Regions from separate parts of the Neorhizobium petrolearium genome, predicted to be linked through region 1. Evidence: predicted binding sites of a transcription regulator. Region 1 holds the regulator's gene; each other region holds the start of a gene.

Region 1 (5,728 bases):
GTCTATAACTGGACGCAGCGCGGCGACCCGGCATTCGTCGAACGTGCGTCCGGTGCCATCATCGTGCTTCTGGTATTCCTGATCCTAATGAACCTGGTCGCAATCATTCTTCGCCGCCGCTTCGAGCGCCGTTGGTAAAGGGGTGTGTAATGATGAATAATATCTCAACGACGATGACGACGACGCCGACGAAAGCTCCACTCATGAATGAACCGAAGATTTCCGCCCGTAACGTGCAGGTTTATTACGGCGAAAAGCACGCCATCAAGGATGTCAATATCGATATCCGCCCTCGGTCCGTGACAGCCTTCATCGGTCCGTCGGGCTGCGGCAAATCGACGTTCCTGCGTTGCATCAACCGGATGAATGACACGATCGCCAACTGCCGTGTCGAGGGCAACATATCGATCGACTCGGAGAACATTTACGATCCCAAGGTGGACCCGGTTCAGCTGCGCGCCAAGGTCGGCATGGTGTTCCAGAAGCCGAACCCTTTCCCGAAGTCGATCTACGAGAACGTCGCCTATGGCCCGCGCATTCATGGTCTGGCGCGAAAGAAGTCGGAGCTGGACGATATCGTGTCTTCGGCCCTGCAGAAGGCAGGACTGTGGGGCGAGGTGAAGGATCGTCTCGACAGCCCAGGTACGGGCCTTTCCGGCGGTCAGCAGCAGCGCCTGTGCATTGCGCGCGCCGTTGCCGTCAGCCCGGAAGTGATCCTGATGGACGAACCCTGTTCGGCGCTCGATCCGATCGCCACCGCCAAGGTCGAGGAGCTGATCCACGAACTGCGCGAAAACTTCACGATCGTCATCGTGACGCACTCGATGCAGCAGGCGGCCCGCGTATCGCAACGCACTGCCATGTTCCATCTCGGAAACCTGGTTGAGGAGAACGATACCGACAAGATGTTCACCAATCCGGATGACCAGCGTACGCAGGACTACATCATGGGCCGCTTCGGCTGATCGCCGGTTGCGGGCCCTTTCTGACAATCTGAGGATAAGACCATGTCTTCGACACATATCCTGTCTGCCTATGACGACGAACTGAAATATCTGAGCCGCCGGATTTCGGAGATGGGCGGGCTTGCGGAGCAGATGTGCGCGGATGCAGTGCGGGCACTGGTCAATTCCGATGCCGCCCTTGCCCAGAAGGTGATCTCCGACGACGTGATCCTCGACCATGCCGAGCGCGATATCGGCGACAAGGCGATCGTGACGATCGCCCGCCGCCAGCCGGTTGCGGGCGACCTGCGCGACATCGTCGGATCGCTGCGCATCGCCTCCGATCTGGAGCGGGTCGGCGACCTCGGCAAGAACACTGCCAAGCGGGTGATCGCGGTGCAGGGCACCGGTGTGCCGCGCAAGCTCGCGCGCGGCATCGAGCACCTGTCGGACCTGGCGCTGACGCAGCTGAAGGAAGTGCTGGACGTCTATTCTAGCCGTTCGGCCGAGAAGGCGGAGGCGATCCGCATCCGCGACGAGGAAATCGACGCGATGTACACGTCCCTGTTCCGCGAGCTTTTGACCTACATGATGGAAGATCCGCGCAACATCACCACCTGCACGCATCTTCTGTTCTGTGCCAAGAACATCGAGCGTATCGGCGACCACGCCACCAACATCGCCGAGACGATCTACTACATGACGACCGGCGCCCAGCCGGAAGGCGAGCGTCCGAAGGACGATACGTCGAACACGCTCGGCGCGATCACGGAATAATGGCGCCGAATGACGATGGAATGGTGACGGAGCTAAGACGGAATGCAGCCGAAGATCGCGGTCGTGGAGGATGAGGAGGCGCTGAGCGTGCTTCTTCGCTACAACCTTGAAGCGGAAGGTTATGAGGTGGAGACGATTCTGCGCGGGGATGAAGCCGAGATCAGGCTTCAGGAACGCACGCCGGATCTTCTGATCCTCGACTGGATGTTGCCCGGTGTTTCCGGCATCGAACTCTGCCGGCGGCTGAGGATGCGGCCGGAGACGGAGCGACTGCCGATCATCATGCTGACGGCGCGCGGCGAGGAGAGCGAACGGGTCCGCGGGCTTGCGACCGGCGCCGATGACTATGTCGTAAAGCCGTTCTCGACGCCGGAACTGATGGCGCGAGTGAAGGCGATGCTGCGGCGCGCGCGTCCGGAAGTGCTGTCGAGCGTCCTGCGCTGCGGCGACATCGAGCTGGACCGGGAGACGCACAGGGTGCATCGCAAGAGCCGCGAAGTGCGGCTCGGCCCGACGGAGTTCCGGCTTCTGGAATTCCTGATGGCCGCGCCCGGCCGGGTCTTCTCGCGCTCGCAGCTTCTCGACGGGGTGTGGGGCCACGACATCTATGTGGACGAGCGCACCGTCGACGTGCATGTCGGACGCCTCAGGAAGGCGCTCAACTTCTCCAACATGCAGGATGTCATCCGCACCGTCCGCGGCGCCGGATACTCGATGGAAGGACACTAGGGAGAGCACCGCGATGGGAGCGCGAGTTGTCGTGGTGATCGATGGCGATGAAACGCTGCGCGAAGTGCTGCGGTTCTCCCTTGTCGATGAAGGTTTCGACGTGACGCTGCTTTCGGCGGGCTCCGAGCTGATGGAGCGGTTGGTTTCGAGCCTTCCCGATGTACTGGTGCTGAGTTCGTCCCTTCCGGGGCTGAATGGCATCGAGATCTGCCGAAGACTTCGTACCGAACCAGCAACGATGCGGGTGCCCGTGGTCCTGCTTGTTCCGGCGGAAAGCGAGAGCGACAGGCTGACGGGTCTCGCTGCCGGCGCGGATGACTGCCTCGTAGAGCCATTCCCCTCCGTCGAGCTTGCCATAAGGGTGAAGAACCTTCTTCGCCGCATGCATCCGAATCTTCTGAGCCATATGATCAGGGTCGGAGACCTGACCCTCGACCGCGAAGCACACAGGGTCCACAGGCAGAAGAAGGAAGTCAGGCTCGGCCCCACCGAGTTCCGGCTTCTCGAGTTCCTGATGCGGTATCCGGGACGGGTCTATTCGCGGACGGAGCTGAAAAGGTCGCTCTGGGGTGATGGTGCAACCGTGGACGAGCGCGCCGTCGACGTGCACATCGGTCGCCTCCGGAAGGGCATCAGCCTGGGCAAGGCTGACCAGGTGATCCGGACCGTCCGCGGAGCGGGCTACGCCCTCGGCGACGTCTGAATTTTCTCGCGATCGTTGGAAGGCCTATGCTGCTTTTCTTTAGGGCTTCGCCGAGGGGCCTGCATCTCCTGTTTGTCGTGTCTTGTCAGGCCTGCGAACCACCGAAAGGTCCAGCTGCTGGTCTTGTTGCTCTGTAGCGGGCGAAGGCGATCGCTCCGAACAGGCCGACGGCCGCCGCGCCTCCCAGAATGCTGATCGATACTGCCTGGCCGACCCCCCAAGTTCCCAGCATGACAGCGAACGCAAAGGGGGCAAGTGCTGAGGAAAACTGGCGTGCGGCGGTCACCCAGCCGAGCCGTGCGCCATAACCGTGCCTTCCGAAAAGCTCCAGTGGAAGCGTTCCCCCGACGATGCTTGCGAGCCCCGATCCCAGACCGAACAGGATCGCGAATGCGATGAGACCGGGGAGCCACGGACTTGTCGCCATCAGGACGATAAGGGCGACGGCGAGCAATCCCGCGGAGATCACGGCGAGCACCGTCTGTGACAAGCGCCCTCCGAAGATCATGTTCAGGAGGCGGCTGGCGACCTGCGAGGGACCGAAGAGGGTGGAGACCATGAGGCCTGCCGTGCCAAGCCCAAGTGCTGTCAGCAGCGGAACCATGTGGACCAGCACGGAGGCCAGCACGAATCCTTCCAGGGCAAAGCCCGCAAGCATCAGAATAAAGACGCCACTGAACGCGGGGCCGGCTTCAGGCTGAACGGCCATCGCTCCGGATTGATTTACTGATGCCCGTGGTTCGGGCACGTCGCGGGGCAGTCTCCCGACCCACCAATGGATCGGAAGGCACACGGCGATATTCAGGATCGCGAAGACGAGGTAGATCTCACGCCAGCCGAGATAGTCATGCAGTGTTGCCGTGAGCGGCCAGAAGAGCGTTGATGCGAATCCCGCGATCAGCGTCAGATGGGTTATGCTGCGCTGTGGCTTGCTGCCTCCAACCTGCACGATCGCTGCAAATGCCGTGCTGTAGAGAACGAAGCTGGAGGCGATCTCCATTGCGACGAGTGAAATACCGAACGTCGTCGCATTCGGCGATGCGGCCGCGCAGCCAAGCGAGATGGCGGCAGCAAGCGAACCGGGGACCATGAGCCGGCCGGCTCCGAACCGGTCCGCCCAGTTTCCCGCTCTCGGTGCGAACAGTCCGCCAACCAGCAGCGCCACCGATAGCAGCCCGAAAAGCCTGTCTTGTTGGATGGAGAAGTCTCGTGCCATGTCCGGCGCGAGGATGCTGAAGGAATAATAAAGGGTACCGTAGCCGATGATCTGTGTTGCGCCGAGCGCCCAGATCAGGCGCGCGGGAGCTTTCCGCTCGGTCATTCTGCAGGTTCCACATCGTTCCGTTCCACCGCAGTGGATGTACCACAGCCACAACCAGCTTTGCCATCAGTCTTGGCCTTCATGTCGGCGATGCAGCACGCGTCGACTTCAGAAAGAGCAGGACCACCGCAGCAGCCACCGGACGCTGCCTCTGCGAGCACTGGATTGGTTACGCTGCAGACACCGGTTTCCGGGAGAACGAGATGCACCTCGCGGGCGGCGTTGCTGTCGCCTGCGAGTTCCGCCACGACCGAGCGGACCTGCTCGTACCCCGTTGCCATGAGAAATGTCGGCGCGCGCCCATAGGATTTCGAACCGACGATGAAGAAGCCGGGTTCCGGCTGTGTCAACTCGACCACGCCATGCGGCGGCACCGTTCCGCAGGAATGCAGGTTCGGATCGATCATGGGTGCGAGACGGTGGGGGGCTTCCACGGCCGGATCGAGATCGAGCCGGAGTTCCTTCAGGATGTCGAGATCGGGACGGAAGCCCGTGGCCACCACGATGCGGTCGACGGCAAGCCGCTCATGCCGGCCGTCGTGCAAAGCCTCCACGTCGAGGCGGCCGCCATTCTCGCGGACGGACTGGACTGCGAAGGGGGCCAGCAGCTTCACGCGGCCGCTGTCGATCGCCTCCTTCGCCGCCAGCCCGAGATCGCCGCGAGCCGGAAGCTGATCGTTCAATCCGCCGCCGAGAAGACGGTCGATTCCATTGCGGCGCAGCGCCCATGATATGGCCGTGGTCGGCGCGGTCTTCTGGACTTCGAGCAACGCCAGCACCACGTTGATGGCGGAATGGCCACTGCCGACGACGAGGATCGATGCAGCGGCATAGTCCGGCTTGCCGACGCCGGATACGTCCGGAATCCCATAGGCGATCCTGCCGCCCGCTTTGCTTTCTCCGATAACCGGAAGGCCGTCCACGCCCATCGGGCTTGGGCGTCTCCATGTCCCGGACGCATCGAGGACGGCGCTGGCGAGGACAGCCTTCTCTTCACCAGAGGCATCGACATAGCGGATCACGAAAGGCGAAGCGCCGCGTCCCCGGCTGGTGACTTTGTCGAGGTTCTCGCGCGTCACGGCGGTCACGGTCGAACCGTAGGCGACATGTGGGGCGATTTCCGCGAGCCGGGCGAGGGGATCGAGATACCGTTCGACGATCTCCGCCCCGGTCGGCAGTTCTTCGGGATCCGGGGCAATCCAGCCCGACCGGTGAAGCAGTTCGGCGGCCGAGTTCTCGATGACATAGCGCCAG
Region 2 (5,728 bases), 750 kb from region 1:
CCGCTTCTGCTGCGGCGCATTCAAAAACAGCCATCGGAAAATCGGAAAAATCGCAAAGTTAGGCGTTGAGGGGGCGAGAAAGCTTTGCTACAGCAGGCCCGCTTGTCCGGGCGGTTTTTTTACCGATATATCGCCCGCGCGTTGGGGCGTAGCCAAGCGGTAAGGCAGCGGTTTTTGGTACCGCCATCCCCTGGTTCGAATCCAGGCGCCCCAGCCACATAATATTTTATAAATAAACTCAATTATTTAGTGAACATTGGAAAGTGCTGACCGTAACAGTGTTCCGGTGATAAATCCGCATCATCGCGGCAACTTGCCTATCAAAACAGAGTTCCCTTCCTTGTTCCCGCACGCGCACCTGAGCTTGTGGCGAAGGTTCATGAGGTAATGATTCCCCCATTCCCGCTCTATCGCCCGCTTGTCCAGCCATGACACGCGGCCACATTTCCCGCACTTTGCGCCTAACACTTCCCATTCTTTGAGGCTCTTCAGGGTCTCATATTGCCGGCCGTCGTGCGCCCGATAGTCGGCGGGGCTGAGGGGCGCGATTAGGTCTATGCCGCGACTGTGCTTCACCCTATGCCTCGCGCTGGAACTTCGGTTTCCGGCCGCGCCCTATCAGGGCTGAAGCTGTTTCAAGCTGATCATGGAGGAATGCGGCGTCGGCTATGACGGTGCGGAGAGCGGCCAGAGCATCCCCGCCGTGAGCATCAAGAATGCCTGCGCAAAGTCTTCTTCGGCTGGCTTGGGTCGGACTGGCGGGCATGACTGACACTCTTAAGAACTGGAATATGTTCCTATTTTGTTCTCGCCTCCGAAAGAGTCAATCCTATGGGATAAAGGCCAAGCTGGCTTGATTGAGGTCGGTAGCTCGCGTGATCATCAAAAGCGCAAGGGAGATGATTCGAAGAAAAAGCACGCGCGACGGAGGTGTAAAAATGTATCCTTTGCTTGATCACGATGATTTTGCGAAGAGCCGGAAGGCTCTCATGGCGACAGCTGCTTTTTTACTTTTGATAAATCATCTCCAGATTGTGGGAGATAGCGTGACCGTTTCCGGCCTGACGCTCAGGGTTGATCGCTCCGCAGTGATCGGATTTGGAAGCCTGTTCTTAGCTTATTTTAGCTACGTCTTTATTGTTCGCGCCTTGGAGCAATACTTTTCCACGCGAGTTGCCGAAGTTCACCAAGACCTTTTACAACTTATGGAGGAAGTTAAGCAATTTTATGGGGAAAGGGCTTTAATCGGAAAGGAAGAAGAGTTTAGAGGCCGCGCCAGCGCCAGAATGTCCGACATTAACCGTATATCGCGCTTCATTCGAATTTCAGTCATGCTTGGGCTTGAGGTCGCTCCACCTATCTTGTTCGCAGTTTATACAGTTTACGCTGTTGGGGCAGGTGCGGCGATTTCCTCTTTCCTCCGCTTGGTTTGAGGGGGGCCTATGCACGCAGCCGCCAAACCAAGCCGAACGCCAGCACGGTCACAACGGTAATGATGATTTTGCAAACACCTTCCCGCCCCCAATCGCAGCCTGACGGCTACACTCACTTCCCCGCAAGCGCGTCGAGGAGCTGGCTGGTATTGTCGATCGAGAACTGCACCCGTTCGCCGGGCCACACCGTTTCCGAATAGGCGATCGGCGTTCCCTTCATGTCGACATCCACTTTTTTCAGCGCGATGATCGGCTGGGATATGTCCTGGCAAAGCTGGCGCGCCTCGTCGGGCGTCGGCAGCCGTACCAGGATGTCGGTCCGCAGGCGGATGTAGTCGGGAACGCCGTATTCCGCGAGGATCACGCTGACGCTCCGCCCGCTGCGCCTCGCCTTGTCGAAGCCCGGAAAGCGGCGGACGGGATAATAGGCGTCGGAGAGGTTGATCGGCTCCTCATCGGCAAAGCCGCGCCGGACGATGTGATAGACCGGCTCGCCGCGCGGCAGCCGGAGCGCTTCGGCAACGGTGGCCGAAGCGGCGATCTCCTCCTCGCGCACGGCCTGGCCGAAGGGTTCGCGCCCCTGGTCGAGCAGGTTCTGGGAAAAGCGGGTTCGCTCGGAAAGGCGGTATTCCAGGCGCCCGTCCCGCACGAAGGTCCCCCGGCCCTGTTCGACCTGCACCAGCCCGCGGCTCTGGAGGCTGGACATGGCGCGCCGGATCGTGTGGCGCCCGACGCCGAAACGCTCCATGAGCTCGGCCTCCTTCGGAAGCTGGGTCTGGGGCGAAAGCCGGCCGGCCAATATGTCCTCGGCGATGTCCTCCTCGACCTGCTGCCACTGCCCGTGCGGGGATTTCTTCTCCATGTCCTGCCTGTCCGATTCGGCTCGTGTCATTCGAATGTTCGATACCTTCGGGATGACCGGGTTGCAACCACGGCCGCCGGTCACTCTTCTGTCATCCGCCCGTCAGGAGCGGGCGATAAAATCGAAAATATCGGCCACGCAAGCGGCGGAACTTCACACAGGTGTCACCGATCGACGCTACCGAGATATTCGGATGTTTCGGATTACATTCGAATGATATGGAGCGAAAAATGGTCGAGATGAGTCGCCGGAAATTCATGGCCGCGGTTGCGGCATCGGCTGGTGCAGGCATGGTGGCGGCGTCGCCCGCGCGTTCCGCCGACGCAGCCATCGAAGTGTCGAGCCCCTGGGGTTCCGACAAGCCTTTCCAGAAAGTGGTCGACGCCTTCAATGCGAAGAAGCTCGGCGTCACCGTGACCAATCGTTTTGACGGCGATTACGAGGCGGCGATCGCCAAGGCGGTGGCAAGCACGGCGGCCGGCCGTCCGCCCGCGATGATGATCACCGGCTGGAAATTCGGCTATTTCGCCAAGCGCACGCTCGGCGCCCGCGACCTGCGGGAGATCGACGCCGGCAGGGCGGCGGCGATCCTCGCCAATTTCCGCCCGTCGGTCCTGCCGCTGGTGACCATCGACGGCGCGCTGATCGGCCTGCCCTGGGCCATGTCGACGCCGATCACCTTCATCAACGGCAAGCTGTGGGAAGAGGCGGGCCTCGATCCTGCCCTGCCGGAAAATCCGGACACCGCATGGCTTTACGACAACGCCCGCAAGCTCGACGCGAAGCTTAAGGACAAGCACCCGACCTACCGTTCGGCGCTGGCGCTTTCCAACAACGAATGGACGAGCCAGTCCTTCATCCAGAATGCCGGCGGCTACATCATCGATCCGGAAGGCAAGCTGGCCTTGAACAGCCCGGAAGCCGTGGCGGGCATGATGGAATATTGCGCGCCGGCGCATGAGGGCCTCTGGCTTCCCGTCAGCGCCAAGGATCAGGACGCCGCCTTCGAATCCGGCGCGCTCGCCATCTGCACCACGAGTTCGACGCGCGCGGCGACCTTCCCCTTCGGCGGGGCAAAGGCGGTCACCGCAAAATTCCCCGGCCTTGCCGGCCATTCGCGCAGGATGAACAGCGGCGGCAATTTCCTCGCCGTCTATGCCCGGAACAAGGAACAGGCCGAAGCCTCGCTTGCCTTCCTGGAATTCTGCGCCTCGAAGGAAGGGCAGTCGATCTGGTCGGCTGTCGGCTATCTCAATACCTCGGTCCACGACATTCCGCTGATCAACGACTTCATGAAGCCGGCGGCCGGGCAGCTTGCGGACGGATTGACCGCCGAGACCATCTGGCCCGGCAAGCGCGGCCTCGAAGGCCAGGCGATCTGGCGCAAATGGGTCTCCCGCATGCTGCTCAAGGAAGTATCGGTCGCGGACGGCATGAAGAGCGCCCACCAGGAACTGGACGCTCTGGTCTCGGCGTGAGCGGAAGCATCATGCCGTCAGGCTTCAGAAGGCTGGCCCCCTATCTCTTCGTGGGGCCGGCCGTTCTTTCCGTCGCGATCTTTCTCTACGGACCGCTTTTCGCTTCGGCGCTGCTTTCCGTGCTCGACTGGAACCTTCTGTCCGCCGAAGTCCGCTTCGTCGGCGTCGACAACTATTCGGCCATTCTGGACAATGTCGATTTCAGGACGGCCGCCTGGAATACCGTGCTCTATTGCGTGATCCTCATCCCGGCCCAGATCATCCTGCCGCTGGTCCTGGCGGTGATGATCCATGCGGTGCGCCACAGCCCGGTTCAGGGCCTCTATCGCGGCAGCCTGTTCCTGCCGACGATCCTCGCCTATTCCGTGGCGGGGGTCGCCTGGTCCTGGCTGCTCAATCCGGTCAACGGCCTGTTCAACGAGATCTTCGGGTTTTTCGGCTTTCCGAAGTCCCGCTGGCACACCGACCCGGACCTCGCTTTGCTCTGCGTCTGCCTGGTGACCTTCTGGAAGACCTTCGGCCTCAACATGCTTCTCTGGCTTGCGGCACTTGCCAATCTTCCCCATGAACTGCGCGAGGCCTCGCAGCTCGACGGCGCCGGTCCCCGTCGGCATTTCTTCACGATCAGCCTTCCTTTGATGACGCCGACGGCCTTCTTCATCAGCGTCACGACGCTCTTCCATGTTCTCGACGATATCGTCGGCGTCATCGACGTGCTGACCCATGGCGGTCCGGCGGGGAGAAGCTCCAGCCTGCTTTATTTCCTCTGGCAGCAGGGCTTGCAGTTCTTCCAGTTCGGACCGGCAAGCGCGGTCGCGGTCATCATCATCGTCGTGGTGCTGCTCGTCACCTGGCTGCAGTTCCGCGTCGGGGAAAAAAGGGTGCATTACGGATGAGTGCCGTTCCGCTTCGCCGCTCGGTCCACCGGCTGTTGATTCACGGGGTCCTGCTGGCCACCAGCATTGCAACCGTCTTTCCGCTCGTGTGGATGGTCTCCTCGGCCTTCACGCCGAACGAAATCATCACCGCCAGGGCCGTCCGCCTCTGGCCGGAGGACCCGACGCTTTCGAATTTCACGATCGCCGCGAGCCGGCATCCGATCTGGATGTGGCTGTGGAACTCGATCCTCACCGCCACGCTGATCACGCTCGGAAAGCTGCTTCTGGCGGTCCCGGCCGGCTTCGCCTTCGGCCGCATGGAATTTCCGGGCCGGCGGCCGCTCTTCTGGTTCGTGATCGCCACCATGTCGTTTCCGACGGTGCTCGCCATCATCCCGACCTATATCGCCGTGGTGAAGATGCAGGCTTTCGACACCTATGGAGCCATGGTCATTCCATCGATCCCCTATATCGGCTTTTATGTCTTCTACATGCGCCAGGCATTCCGCTCCCTGCCTGCGTCGATGTTCGAGGCGGCCAGGATCGACGGTTCCGGCCTGTGGCGGCAGTTCATGGAGATCGGCATTCCAAATGTCGTTCCGGCCATCGCGGCGCTTTCGGTCATTTCCTTCATGGGGGCGTGGAACATCTATCTCTGGGGCCAGCTCGTTCTCGAAGACGGGTTCAAGAAGACGCTGACCACCGGGATCGCCACCTTTGCCGATCTCGAAGGCACGGAACGCGTCTGGGGCCCGCTAATGGCCACCAGCCTGTTGTCGATTGTGCCCGTCCTCGTCATATTCCTCAGCGCGCAGCGTTTCATCGTCGACGCGCTGGCGCCCGGCCTCGACGAGAGATAAACGCCTCATGTACCGAACCATCGTCATCGGATCCGTCAATCACGACCGCATCTGGCAACTCGACGATCATCTGACGCCGGGCAGACGGCTGCGCTTTTCCGATCGCAGCGTCCACCTCGGCGGCGGCGGCTTCCACACGGGCAGCCAGCTTCTGGAACTCGGAGCCTCGGTCGCGCTGGTGACCCGCCTCATGCAGGACGAACAGGGCCTTTCCGCG
Region 3 (5,728 bases), 1.4 Mb from region 1:
ACATAGATCGAGGTGGTGCCGAGGCGGCGCTGGAGGCGCTTGATCTCGCCGCGCATGGAAACGCGCAGCTTGGCATCGAGGTTGGAGAGCGGCTCGTCGAAGAGGAAGGCCGCCGGCTTGCGCACGATGGCACGGCCCATGGCGACGCGCTGGCGCTGGCCGCCGGAGAGCGCACGCGGCTTGCGGTCGAGATACTGGGTGATCTCCAGCATGCGGGCAGCCTCGGCGACACGAGTATCGATCTCGGACTTCGGCGTACCACGGTTCTTCAGGCCATAGGCAAGGTTGTTATAGACAGTCATATGCGGATAGAGCGCATAGTTCTGAAACACCATGGCGATGTCGCGATCCGCCGGTTCGACATTGTTGACGACCTTGGAGCCGATCTTCACCTCGCCTTCGGAAATCGTCTCGAGCCCGGCAACCATGCGCAGAAGCGTGGACTTGCCGCAACCCGACGGGCCGACCAGCACGATGAATTCGCCATCGGCGATGTTCAGCTTGATGTCGGTGACGGCGCGCACGCCTCCGGAATAGACCTTGCCGACATTTTCAACATCGATGGAAGCCATTGTTATTTCTCCGTTTCGACAAGGCCTTTTACGAACAGGCGCTGCATAAGGATGACGACGAGGACAGGCGGCAGCATGGCGAGTATCATCGCCGCCATCACGAGATTCCACTGAGGATCGCTATCGGCAACGGCTGCCAAGCGCTTGATCGCCATGACGATCGTATAGTAGCGGCTGTCATTCGTGATCAGCAGCGGCCACAGATACTGAATCCAGCCGTAGATAAAGAGTACCACGAAAAGCGCTGCGATATTCGTGCGGCTGAGCGGAAGCAGGATGTCCCGAAAGAATTTCATCGGGCCTGAACCATCCACGCGTGCGGCCTCCATCAATTCGTCCGGGATGGTCAGGAAGAACTGCCGGAAAAGGAACGTCGCGGTGGCTGACGCAATGAGAGGAATGGTGAGACCGGCATAGGAATTCAACATTCCAAGATCCGCCACGACCTTGAACGTCGGCACGATGCGGACCTCAACCGGCAGCATGAGAGTGATGAAGATCAGCCAGAATGCCAATAACCGAAAAGGAAACCGGAAATAAACGATCGCATAGGCCGATATGATCGAGATGGTGATCTTTCCTACCGCGATGATGATTGCCATCAGCAACGAATTGCCGAGCAGGATCCACAGCGGCGGCGCCCCGGCGCGAGACATGCCTCCCGTCAACATCTGACCGTAGTTTTCCATCAGGTGCGAGCCGGGAAGAAGCGGCACGACGCCGGACAGGAAGTCCGAAGGCCCCTGGGTCGAAGCGATGAAGGCAAGATAAACCGGAAAGACGACGACAATGACACCCAGGATCAGAACGAAATGGGTGAGGAACGTCAGGAACGGGCGGTTTTCAACCATTTGCGCCTCCTAATACTGGACACGCCGCTCGACCCAGCGGAACTGGACGGCGGTCAAAGCTATGACAATCAGCATCAGGATGACGGACTGGGCCGCAGACGAACCGATGTTGAGCCCGAGGAAGCCGTCCGCATAGACCTTGTAGACCAGCGTATTGGTCGCACCCGCCGGACCTCCGCCTGTGGAACCGTCGATCGTGCCGAACGTCTCGAACATGGCGTAATTGATATTGATGATCATCAAGAAGAAAGTCGTAGGCGAAAGGAGTGGAAAGACGATCGTCCAGAACCTCTTGAATGGCCCGGCCCCATCAATTGCCGCCGCCTCGACCAGTGACTGCGGCACCGATTGCAGACCGGCAACGAAAAAAAGAAAATTGTACGATATCTGCTTCCAGCTTGCTGCCAGAATAATGAGGATCATTGCATCTGCGCCATCGACACGATGGTTCCAGCTGATGCCCAACCTCGCAAGCAGATAAGGCAGGATGCCTATGGTCGGATTGAACATGAACCACCACAGGACGCCCGCAACGACGGGAGCCACCGCATAGGGCCAGAGGAGCAGGGTGGTGTAGACCCGCCCGGAACGCAGCAACCGGTTGACGGCGACGGCGAAGAGCAAGGCGAGGCTCATGGACAGCAAGGTGACAGACACTGCGAAGATCGCCGTCCGACCGAGTGAATTCAGGTATTCAGGGTCCTCAAAAAGCTGAAGGTAGTTGTCGAACCAGATAAATGTGGTGCGGAAACCAAAGGGATCCTCGCGTTCGAATGACGATTTCACTGCCTGCCCGGCCGGCCAGAGGAAGAAAACCGTGGTCACAGCCAACTGCGGCACAAGCAGCAGATAAGGCAGCAGTTTATTCTGGAAGATCGTACGCTTGGTCTGCATGAGGAAAATATCCGGATCCCGCTCGTTGCGTCAGCGCCTGAAAATCTCCAATCAGGAAAGGGCCGGACGTAGCCGGCCCTTTCCCATTGAATGAGAGATCAGTTATTTGCAGCTTCGAAGTCGCGCAGGATCTTGTTACCGCGAACAACGGCATTATCGAGAGCTTCCTTGGCCGTCTTCTTGCCGGCCAGAAGCGCTTCGAATTCGCTGTCGATAACATCACGCACCTGGGTCAGATTACCGAACCGGATGCCCTTCGAATTTGCTGTCGGCGTGCCGCGGGTGATCTGCTTGATCGCCACGTCGGAACCCGGATTCTTTGCATAGTACCCCTGCTGCTGGCCGAGCTCGTAGGCAGCATTGGTAATCGGAAGATAGCCGGAGAACTGGTGCCAGTCCGCCTGGACTTCCGCTTTGGAAAGGTAGGTGAAGAACTTGGCAACGCCCTTGTAGACATTCGGGTCCTTCTGGCCATTGAGCACCCAGAGCGTGGCGCCACCGATGATCGAGTTCTTCGGTTCGGCAATCGCGTCGTCATAATAGGGAAGCGGCGCAAAACCGACCTCGAAACCCTTGGCATTCAGCATGACGCCGGCGCGAGAAGCGGAAGAATTCATGTAGATCGCGCATTCCTGGGCATAGAATTTCGGCGGAGCATCGTTGCCGCCGACCGGGCCACCGTATTGGAAGAGACCTTCATCCGCCCATTTCTTCAGGTTCTCCCAGTGACGGGCCTGCAGGTCGCCGTTGAAGGTGAACTCGGTCTTCAGGCCGCCGAAGCCGTTTTCCAGCGTGCCATAAGGCTTATCGTGAATTGCCGAAAGATTTTCGAGCTGGACCCAGGAAATCCAACCGGAGGTGAAACCACATTTCGCCGCACCGGACGAAACGATCTTCTTGGAGAATTCTTCGACTTCCTTCCAGGTCTTCGGGGCGACTTCTGGATCAAGGCCCGCCTTTTTGAAGACATCCTTGTTGTAGTACATGATCGGAGTCGAGGAGTTGAACGGCATCGACAGGATGTTGCCTTCCGTGTCGGAATAATAACCCGTCACGGGCGTGAGGAAGCCTTTCGGATCCCAGGGCTCCTTGTTGTCGGTCATCAGCTTATAGACGGGGTAGACGGCGCCCTTGGCTGCCATCATCGTGCCGGTGCCGACTTCGAAGACCTGCACGATTGCTGGCTGCTGACCGGCGCGGAAGGCGGCGATGGCTGCTGTCAAGGTTTCAGGATAGGTACCTTTGAAGACGGGAGTCACATGATACTCGGTCTGGCTCTCGTTGAACTTCTTGGCGATCCCCTCAAGCTTCTGTCCCAGTTCCGCGCCCATGGCGTGCCACCAGGTGATCTCCGTCGCCGCAAGCGACGACGACGCGGACAGTGCAACCGCAACAGCGGCCATCGAAAGTTTCTTCAACATGAAAAAAGTCCTCCACCTTGATTGGTGCCGGCCCCGAATAGGGTCCTCCCATGACACCAACTTTACAGTTTTATGTCAGTTTTTTAACAGAACAAGGATCAAGGCCATTTATTAGAACGCATCCGGATAATGCCGTGGCAAACGACCCCGCCGAATGGCGACAATGTCGTAACGCTGAGACAGGCGCGCCGCGTCCTTCCGCTTCGCCAGCCATAGATCGCTGGCCGCCCGGATCCGCTTCTGGGCGACATAGCCGACCGCATCGATGGCCTCCTGCTCGCCGGCCCGCGCCTTCACCTCGACAAAGGCGACCAAATCACCCTTGCGGACGATGAGATCGATCTCGCCGAGCCTCGTGCGATGGCGGATCGAAAGGACCCGGTAGCCCTTGGCCATGAGGTAGAATGCGGCCAGATATTCCGAGACATGCCCCCATCGCTGGGCTTTCTGCCGTTCAGCTTTCAGGCGCACTGCCCTGCGGCGTTTCAGGCCGGCGCCGTCCTCAGCCACCGTTCTCGCCCTTCAGTACCAGAAGCCGCTGGTAGAGGTCCTTGCGGGGAAGGCCTACGAGGCGGGCCGCCTCGGCCGCCGCCCTTCCGGTCGGCATCGTGGCGGCAAGCTCGCGCAGCAGCATGTCGACCTCTACGGCCCCCGGCGCTTCCTCGGCTTCCGGCGGCGCCAGGAGCAGCACGATTTCGCCCTTTACCACGCGATCGTCATGATAGTAGGCGGCGAGTTCCTCCAGCGTGCCGCGGCGGAACTCCTCGAAGGTCTTCGTGAGTTCCCGGCACACGCAGGCACGCCGGTCTCCACCCAGCACGTCGGCGGCCGCAGCAAGCGTCGCGCCGATGCGGTGCGGCGATTCAAAGAAGATCAGCGTCGCCGGCACTTTCGAAAGCTCCGCCAGCCGGTCTCGCCGGCCCTTGTCCTTGACCGGCAGGAAGCCGGCGAACAGGAAAGCATCGGACGGCATGCCGGAGCCGACAAGTGCGGCGAGCGGCGCGGACGCGCCGGGGATCGGCACCACCTTGCGGCCTGCCTCGATCGCCATCTGCGCCAGCCGGTAGCCGGGATCGGAGACGAGCGGCGTCCCGGCATCGGAGACGAGCGCCACGGATTTTCCCTCCTCCAGGGCGGCAAGCAGTTTCGGCCCCGCCTCATCGGCGTTGTGCTCATGATAGGCGAAAGGCCTGTTGACGATGCCATAACGATCGAGCAGTACGCGGGTGACACGGGTATCCTCGCAGGCGAGAACATCGACGCCGGCCAATGTTTCCAGAGCCCGCAGCGTCATATCGCCGAGATTGCCGATCGGGGTCGCGACCAGATAGAGCGCCGGCTCCAGAGGCCGGGCGGGCACGAACGTATTGGCGACGCGATAGCCGCGCTGGTTTTTCAGGTCATCGGTCACAGGGCATCAGGCAAGGTTCGTGGACATGGAGGTTCTTTATGATGAAGCCGACCCGCTTCGGCAAGTAAAGGCGAGCCAAGTTTTCTGTGTGCAGGGCAGGCGGCAAGGTGGAAATGCCGCAATGACATCTCGTTAACCTCTTGCTTTTCGCCGCCGATCTCTGCCATTTTGCCCGTCCACATCATCAGGCTGGCACTCAGCCGGCAGAATATCAGGAGGTCCGGCGCAAGCCGGATCGCCACGGTCGAAAGCGATAGCGTCCATGCGTATTACTCTTGAGCGGTCCAACCTCTTAAAGTCGCTGAACCACGTGCATCGTGTGGTCGAGCGGCGGAACACGATCCCGATCCTTTCCAACGTGCTGATGCGCGCTTCCGGCAATAGCCTGGATCTTAAGGCGACCGATCTCGATCTGGAAATCACCGAAGCCGTGCCGGCCATGGTCGAGAATGCCGGTGCGACGACGGTTCCCGCGCATCTGCTTTACGAAATCGTCCGCAAGCTGCCCGACGGCTCCGAAGTGCTGCTTGCCACCACACCAGACGGCGGCTCGATGACCGTGCAGTCCGGCCGGTCGAA
Region 4 (5,728 bases), 2.5 Mb from region 1:
GCAGTCATGGGCCGCAAGGCGATCATGGGCGCCCTGACGCTCTACCTCGACTTCATCAACCTCTTCATGTTCATGCTGCAGTTCCTCGGCAATCGCGAAGAATAACGGCGTGGAACAAGAACTGAAAAAGCGGCCCGGCGGGCCGCTTTTTTATTGCCCGCTCGCGCGCCTCGGCATAGGTTCGATCGTCACCTTCCACAAACCCGCCCGCCAATGACCTTCCGCCTCCGCGACGCTACAGAAGCCGATCTTCCCGCCATCACCGAAATCTATCGCGACAGCGTGCTGAACGGCATCGCGAGTTACGAGATCATCCCGCCCGACCAGGCCGAGATGACGAGCCGTTACGAGGCGATCAGGGCCAGGGCCTATCCCTATATCGCCGCCGAAGATGAGGAAGGCACGCTTCTCGGCTATGCCTACGCTTCGGCCTTCCGGACCCGCCCCGCCTATCGCTGGCTGGTGGAGGATTCGATCTACCTCGCTCCGGCAGCCCGTGGCCGGGGCGTGGGAAAGGCGCTTCTGCGAGAACTGCTCGCCCGTTGCACCGCTCTCGGCTTCCGGCAGATGGTGGCCGTCATCGGTGGCGCGAGCCCGGCTTCCGTAGCACTGCATCAAAGCCTCGGCTTCGAACTGACCGGCACGCTCAAGGGCACCGGCTTCAAGCACGGCAGATGGCTGGACACGGTAATGATGCAGATTGCACTGGGCGAAGGTACCACGACCAGCCCCGACCCGGCTGTTTATCCCGGGACGCTCTTCACCGAATAGATCAGTCGATGAGCTTCAGCATCTTGTCGAAGACCCTGAGGACCTGCGGCAGTTCGTGGCCGCGCTTCAGGGTCATACCGTGCGTATTGAGCACACAGTAGGCGCCCTGCTTGTTGGCCAGTTTGGGATTCTTCTCGATCCGGAAGAGCGGCGTCTCGCCCGACCGTTTAAAGATGGAAAAGACCGCCCGATCCTTGAGGTGGTCGATCGCGTAATCCTTCCACTCCCCTTCTCCGACCATGCGGCCGTAGATTTTTAAGATCGCGTCAAGCTCGCGCCGATGAAACGTCACCGGAACGGGATCGCGGCTCTGCCGGTATTCGCTGAGATTGACGACGACGGGTGCATCCTGGGATCTTTCTCCCCCGGGCAATTCCGGCTGATCGGTCATCAAGGCTCCCAAATCACTAGATGTCGGAGATGTGACAGTGTGCCCGAGAGCCTTAAAAAATCAACCCCGGGCCGAAGCCAGCCTCATGCGCGTTCATACGTTTTTATTCTTGCCCCATTTCGAACAAAACAGTGCCCGATTTCGAAGCGAGATTGCTCCGCGTTGGTTGGCGCGATTTCAGCGCCATATGGCCCGGTCTGGTGCATTGACCCTTACCCCCAGCCCCCCAATGTTCCTGGACCGGGCCGCCGACACCTTATTCCGAAAAGCACAATGAGCCGACGAACCGCTTCGCGGTCAGTATTTCTTGCGGCCGGCCATCAGGATCGTTGCGCCGAGGATTGCCGCCGGCTCACCACCCGGACCGGACGTCTGTAACAGGATTGCGCAGCCGTCTTTCTTGGACTTGCCCATCAGCTTGCCCGGCAGCGTGAGTTTCATGCTCTGGCCGTTCCACGTCCCGACCGACTGCACGTCATAGACGCTGTGCCAGTAGTCCATGGTCTTGCCGCTGTTCTCGCCCTTTGTGATTTCCACCTGCTGACGTTTTGTGAAATAGGCGACGACGACATCGGCCTGCCCCTTGCCTCCGCCGATCTCGATCTCGATCTCGTCGCCGCGCATGGCAGCCGTGACCGGTACGATGAGCCCTTTGTCCGTCTCGCGGAGTTCCTTCACCTTGCCGTTTATGATGGAGAGATCCTTGCCCTTGACGTGATCCCGACCGTTGATGACCGCCTGCGGCGTATAAACGCCGCTGCGGCCGAATGTCTTGGCATAGCCGTATTGCCGCTCGGTGTTTTCCTTCGAGCTCAACGTGTCGGTCCAGCCGAGATAGTTCCAATAGTCCACGTGATAGGAGAGCGCGATGATATCGCCCTGCGCCACCAGCTCACCTAAAGTGGCGTCCGCCGGAGGGCACGAGGAACAACCTTGAGACGTGAAAAGTTCGACCACGCCCTTCGGCGCCCTTACCTCCCCCGCCGGAGCGACGCCCGCATAAAGCAGGCCCGCAAGCACGATAATGGAGCGGAGACGGAACAGCATGGGTGGCAGACCTTTTTATCAGGGCAACTGTTATCCACGATTGCCCCTGGTGATCAAGAACAATCGAATGGCCTGGAGGATCGGATGGCGGAAGGTAACCGTCCCGCCCCCTCAAGAGAAAGTCACGAAGGGGTGAGGACCGGATAATTGATCGGCTTTGTCAGCGGCGATTGTGGGCATGCCACACCTTCCTCCAGAGGTCCCGGCAAAGTCAGATCAGTTTCAGCAGCCCTTGGGTGAAATAGACGGCTCCGATGCCGGTGACGATCCAGCGCGTCCAGGCGCGGAAATTCTGATCCGTCATTCTCTGCAGGATGTCGTTGCCAGCGCGCGTGCCGAGGATGGCGATTGGCGCGGCGATCAGGATCGAGATCCAGTCGGTCGGCGGCAGTGCGGTTGCCGCGTTCCAGTAGAACGCCACCTTTGTTGCATGCGAGGCGACCTGCACCGCGGCTTTGGTGGCGATTACCTTGCGCCGGTCCATCATCGTTCGGATGAAGAAGATGTCGATCGTCGGACCGGAAACGCCAACGCCCACGGTCAATGCTCCGGCGATCAACCCGCAGATGAGGGCGTGGTGAGGCTTGGACGCATCGAGTTGCAGCTTCGAGACCGGCAGCCAGACGAGGATCGGCATCAGGCCGATCGCGATCGATACGACGATGATATCCGGCTGATAGTCGACGATCAAAAGGATGATACTCGATATGACGAGGCCCAGGCCGAGGATACCGAGGATCCTGTAGTCGATATAGGCGCGGGAGAACCAGGCGCGCGAGCCGTTGGACACCATCTGGATGACGCCATGGATGGCGATTGCGGTCCCGACGGGAAACAGGAAGAGCAGCACCCAAAGCAGGATCAGCCCGCCCGCCATTCCGAAAATCCCCGAAAGCAGCGATGTCAGGAAAACGATGACGGCCATTCCAATGAGGATGACGACGGTCAAGGGCGGAACCTTAAGTTAGCGAGTCTCACCTGGATGAGAGGCGACACATGTATTGGAGGTAGGGCTTACCCCCTCATCAACAAAATCTAAGACTTAGCTACGCTAAGCTCTTGATTTTGTAACCTCTCCCACCAAGGGAGAGGTAGACTCGTGGCAGCGCGGCATCCCGATCTCTCCCCTTGGGGAGAGAAAGCGATTTCAACATCTTAGCTGAAAGCTAAGTGCTGGAAATCGCAGGTGAGGGGATTTGAGTGGGAATCTACACTCTTCCGCAATTCACCCGCCGACCTTCGCCGGCGGGTGACCATCCGACAAGATCAGGCGGCAAGATCGCGAAGAACGGTCTGCAGGATGCCGCCGTTGTTCATGTAGATGACCTCGTCGAGCGTATCGATGCGGCAAAGGATGTTGATCTCCTTCACCGTACCGTCGCCGTAGGTGATCTTGGCGGTCTTCCACTCGCGCGGCTTGATGTCGCCTTCCAGGCCCTCGATGGTGACCGTCTCGTCGCCCTTGAGACCAAGGCTTGCCCAGGTCGTACCTTCCTCGAAAACGAAGGGTACGACGCCCATGCCGACCAGGTTCGAACGGTGGATGCGCTCGAAGGATTGGGCGATGACCGCTTTGACGCCGAGCAGGTTGGTGCCCTTGGCCGCCCAGTCGCGCGACGACCCGTTGCCGTATTCGACGCCGGCGAAGATGACGAGCGGAACGCCCTCAGCCTTGTACTTCATGGCCGCGTCATAGATCGACATCTCTTCCTTCGACGGATAGTGGATGGTGTAGCCACCTTCCTTGCCGTTCGGGCCGAGCATGTGGTTGCGGATGCGGATATTGGCAAACGTGCCGCGCATCATCACTTCATGGTTGCCACGCCGTGTGCCGTACTGGTTGAAGTCGGCAACCGCGACGCCGTGCTCGGTAAGGTAGGCACCGGCGGGCGAAGCGGCCTTGATCGAACCGGCCGGAGAAATGTGGTCGGTGGTGATCTTGTCGCCGAAGAGACCGAGGACGCGGGCGCCCTTGATGTCCTTGATGCCGCTGCCCTTCTTGCCCATGCCGACGAAGTAGGGCGGGTTCTGGACATAGGTCGAGTCGTCGTCCCAGGCATAGGTCTGCCCCGGAGGAACGTTGACCGCCTGCCAATTTGCATCGCCCTTGAAGACGTCGGCATACTTGGTTTCGTAAAGTTCGCGGGTGACGTATTTCAGGATGAATTCCTGCACTTCCTTCGAGGTCGGCCAGATATCCTTGAGGTAGACCGGCTTGCCGTTCTGGTCTTCGCCGAGCGGCTCGGAAGTCAGGTCCTTCTGCACCGTGCCGGCGAGCGCATAGGCGACGACGAGCGGCGGCGAGGCAAGGTAGTTCGCCTGGACGTCCGGCGAGATGCGGCCTTCGAAGTTGCGGTTGCCCGAGAGCACGCCCGAAACGATGAGGCCCTTGTCGTTGATCGTCTTGGAGATCGGCGCCGGCAGCGGACCGGAATTGCCGATGCAGGTGGTGCAGCCGAACCCGACGAGGTTGAAACCGAGCTTGTCGAGATCAGCCTGCAGGCCGGACTTCGCGAGATATTCGCCGACGACCTGGGATCCGGGCGCCAGCGAAGTCTTGACCCAGGGCTTGGTCTTGAGGCCCTTGGCGACCGCATTGCGGGCGAGAAGGCCGGCAGCGATCAGCACCGACGGGTTGGAGGTGTTGGTGCAGGACGTAATGGCGGCAATCGCCACATCGCCATGCCCGAGATCGAAGTCGGTGCCTTCGACCGCATAGCGGTTATTGAGCTGGCCGGGCTTCTTGTAGTCGGTGTCCATCGAACCGGCAAAGCCGGACGCGATGTTTTCGAGCGCGATGCGGCCTTCCGGGCGCTTCGGGCCGGCCATCGACGGCACGACGTCGCCGAGGTCGAGTTCCAGCGTATCGGTGAAGACGAGGTCGGAACCGTCGCCCTCGCGCCACATGCCCTGCGCCTTCGAATAGGCCTCGACGAGCGCGATGCGCTCCTTCGTGCGGCCGGACATGTTGAGATAGTTGATCGTTTCGCCGTCGACCGGGAAGAAGCCGCAGGTCGCGCCGTATTCCGGACCCATGTTGCCGATCGTGGCACGGTCGGCGAGCGGCATGTTGTCCATGCCCGGGCCGAAGAATTCGACGAACTTCGAAACCACGCCCTTCTTGCGCAGCATCTGCACGACGGTCAGCACGAGGTCGGTCGCGGTGACGCCTTCCTTCAGCTTGCCGGTCAGCTTGAAGCCGATGACTTCCGGCAGCAGCATCGAGACCGGCTGGCCGAGCATGGCGGCTTCTGCTTCGATACCACCCACACCCCAGCCGAGAACGCCGAGGCCGTTGATCATCGTGGTATGCGAATCGGTGCCGACGCAGGTGTCAGGATAGGCGACCGTTTCGCCATCCTCTTCCTTGGTCCAGACGGTCTGGCCGAGATATTCGAGGTTGACCTGGTGACAGATGCCGGTGCCGGGCGGAACGACCCGGAAATTCTTGAACGCCTGCTGGCCCCATTTCAGGAAGCGGTAGCGTTCGCCGTTGCGCTGGTATTCCAGCTCGACGTT

What was found. The regulator PhoB, encoded in region 1, activates phosphate uptake and scavenging genes when phosphate is short. The targets are predictions, from matches to a motif close to TGTCATNNANCTGTCAT.
Region 2: a site for PhoB is predicted at 2,385-2,401, ahead of phnF (phosphonate metabolism transcriptional regulator PhnF). Genes of this name have one in related genera too.
Region 3: a site for PhoB is predicted at 3,800-3,816, ahead of ugpB (sn-glycerol-3-phosphate ABC transporter substrate-binding protein UgpB). Genes of this name have one in related genera too.
Region 4: a site for PhoB is predicted at 1,183-1,199, ahead of QEO92_RS21610 (DUF2794 domain-containing protein). Genes of this name have one in related genera too.

Annotation. Positions count from the first base shown of each region.
Region 1 covers NZ_CP123000.1:1,363,675-1,369,402, forward strand. The annotation lists gene pstA (phosphate ABC transporter permease PstA) at 1-138, shown strand, start outside; gene pstB (phosphate ABC transporter ATP-binding protein PstB) at 174-965, shown strand; gene phoU (phosphate signaling complex protein PhoU) at 1,008-1,721, shown strand; gene phoB (phosphate regulon transcriptional regulator PhoB) at 1,764-2,450, shown strand; gene QEO92_RS06960 (winged helix-turn-helix domain-containing protein) at 2,464-3,153, shown strand; gene arsK (arsenite efflux MFS transporter ArsK) at 3,239-4,474, opposite strand; gene QEO92_RS06970 (FAD-dependent oxidoreductase) at 4,471-5,728, opposite strand, start outside.
Region 2 covers NZ_CP123000.1:610,782-616,509, forward strand. The annotation lists tRNA gene QEO92_RS03100 (tRNA-Gln) at 143-217, shown strand; gene QEO92_RS03105 (hypothetical protein) at 876-1,433, shown strand; gene phnF (phosphonate metabolism transcriptional regulator PhnF) at 1,546-2,295, opposite strand; gene QEO92_RS03115 (extracellular solute-binding protein) at 2,526-3,773, shown strand; gene QEO92_RS03120 (carbohydrate ABC transporter permease) at 3,785-4,669, shown strand; gene QEO92_RS03125 (carbohydrate ABC transporter permease) at 4,666-5,511, shown strand; gene QEO92_RS03130 (PfkB family carbohydrate kinase) at 5,519-5,728, shown strand, end outside.
Region 3 covers NZ_CP123000.1:5,524,295-5,530,022, reverse strand. The annotation lists gene QEO92_RS26705 (sn-glycerol-3-phosphate import ATP-binding protein UgpC) at 1-572, opposite strand, end outside; gene ugpE (sn-glycerol-3-phosphate ABC transporter permease UgpE) at 575-1,423, opposite strand; gene ugpA (sn-glycerol-3-phosphate ABC transporter permease UgpA) at 1,433-2,317, opposite strand; gene ugpB (sn-glycerol-3-phosphate ABC transporter substrate-binding protein UgpB) at 2,416-3,738, opposite strand; gene QEO92_RS26685 (YraN family protein) at 3,850-4,248, opposite strand; gene rsmI (16S rRNA (cytidine(1402)-2'-O)-methyltransferase) at 4,241-5,149, opposite strand; gene dnaN (DNA polymerase III subunit beta) at 5,412-5,728, shown strand, end outside.
Region 4 covers NZ_CP123000.1:4,446,361-4,452,088, forward strand. The annotation lists gene QEO92_RS21600 (Bax inhibitor-1/YccA family protein) at 1-105, shown strand, start outside; gene QEO92_RS21605 (GNAT family N-acetyltransferase) at 214-771, shown strand; gene QEO92_RS21610 (DUF2794 domain-containing protein) at 773-1,162, opposite strand; gene QEO92_RS21615 (DUF1223 domain-containing protein) at 1,460-2,209, opposite strand; gene QEO92_RS21620 (sulfite exporter TauE/SafE family protein) at 2,421-3,158, opposite strand; gene acnA (aconitate hydratase AcnA) at 3,476-5,728, opposite strand, start outside.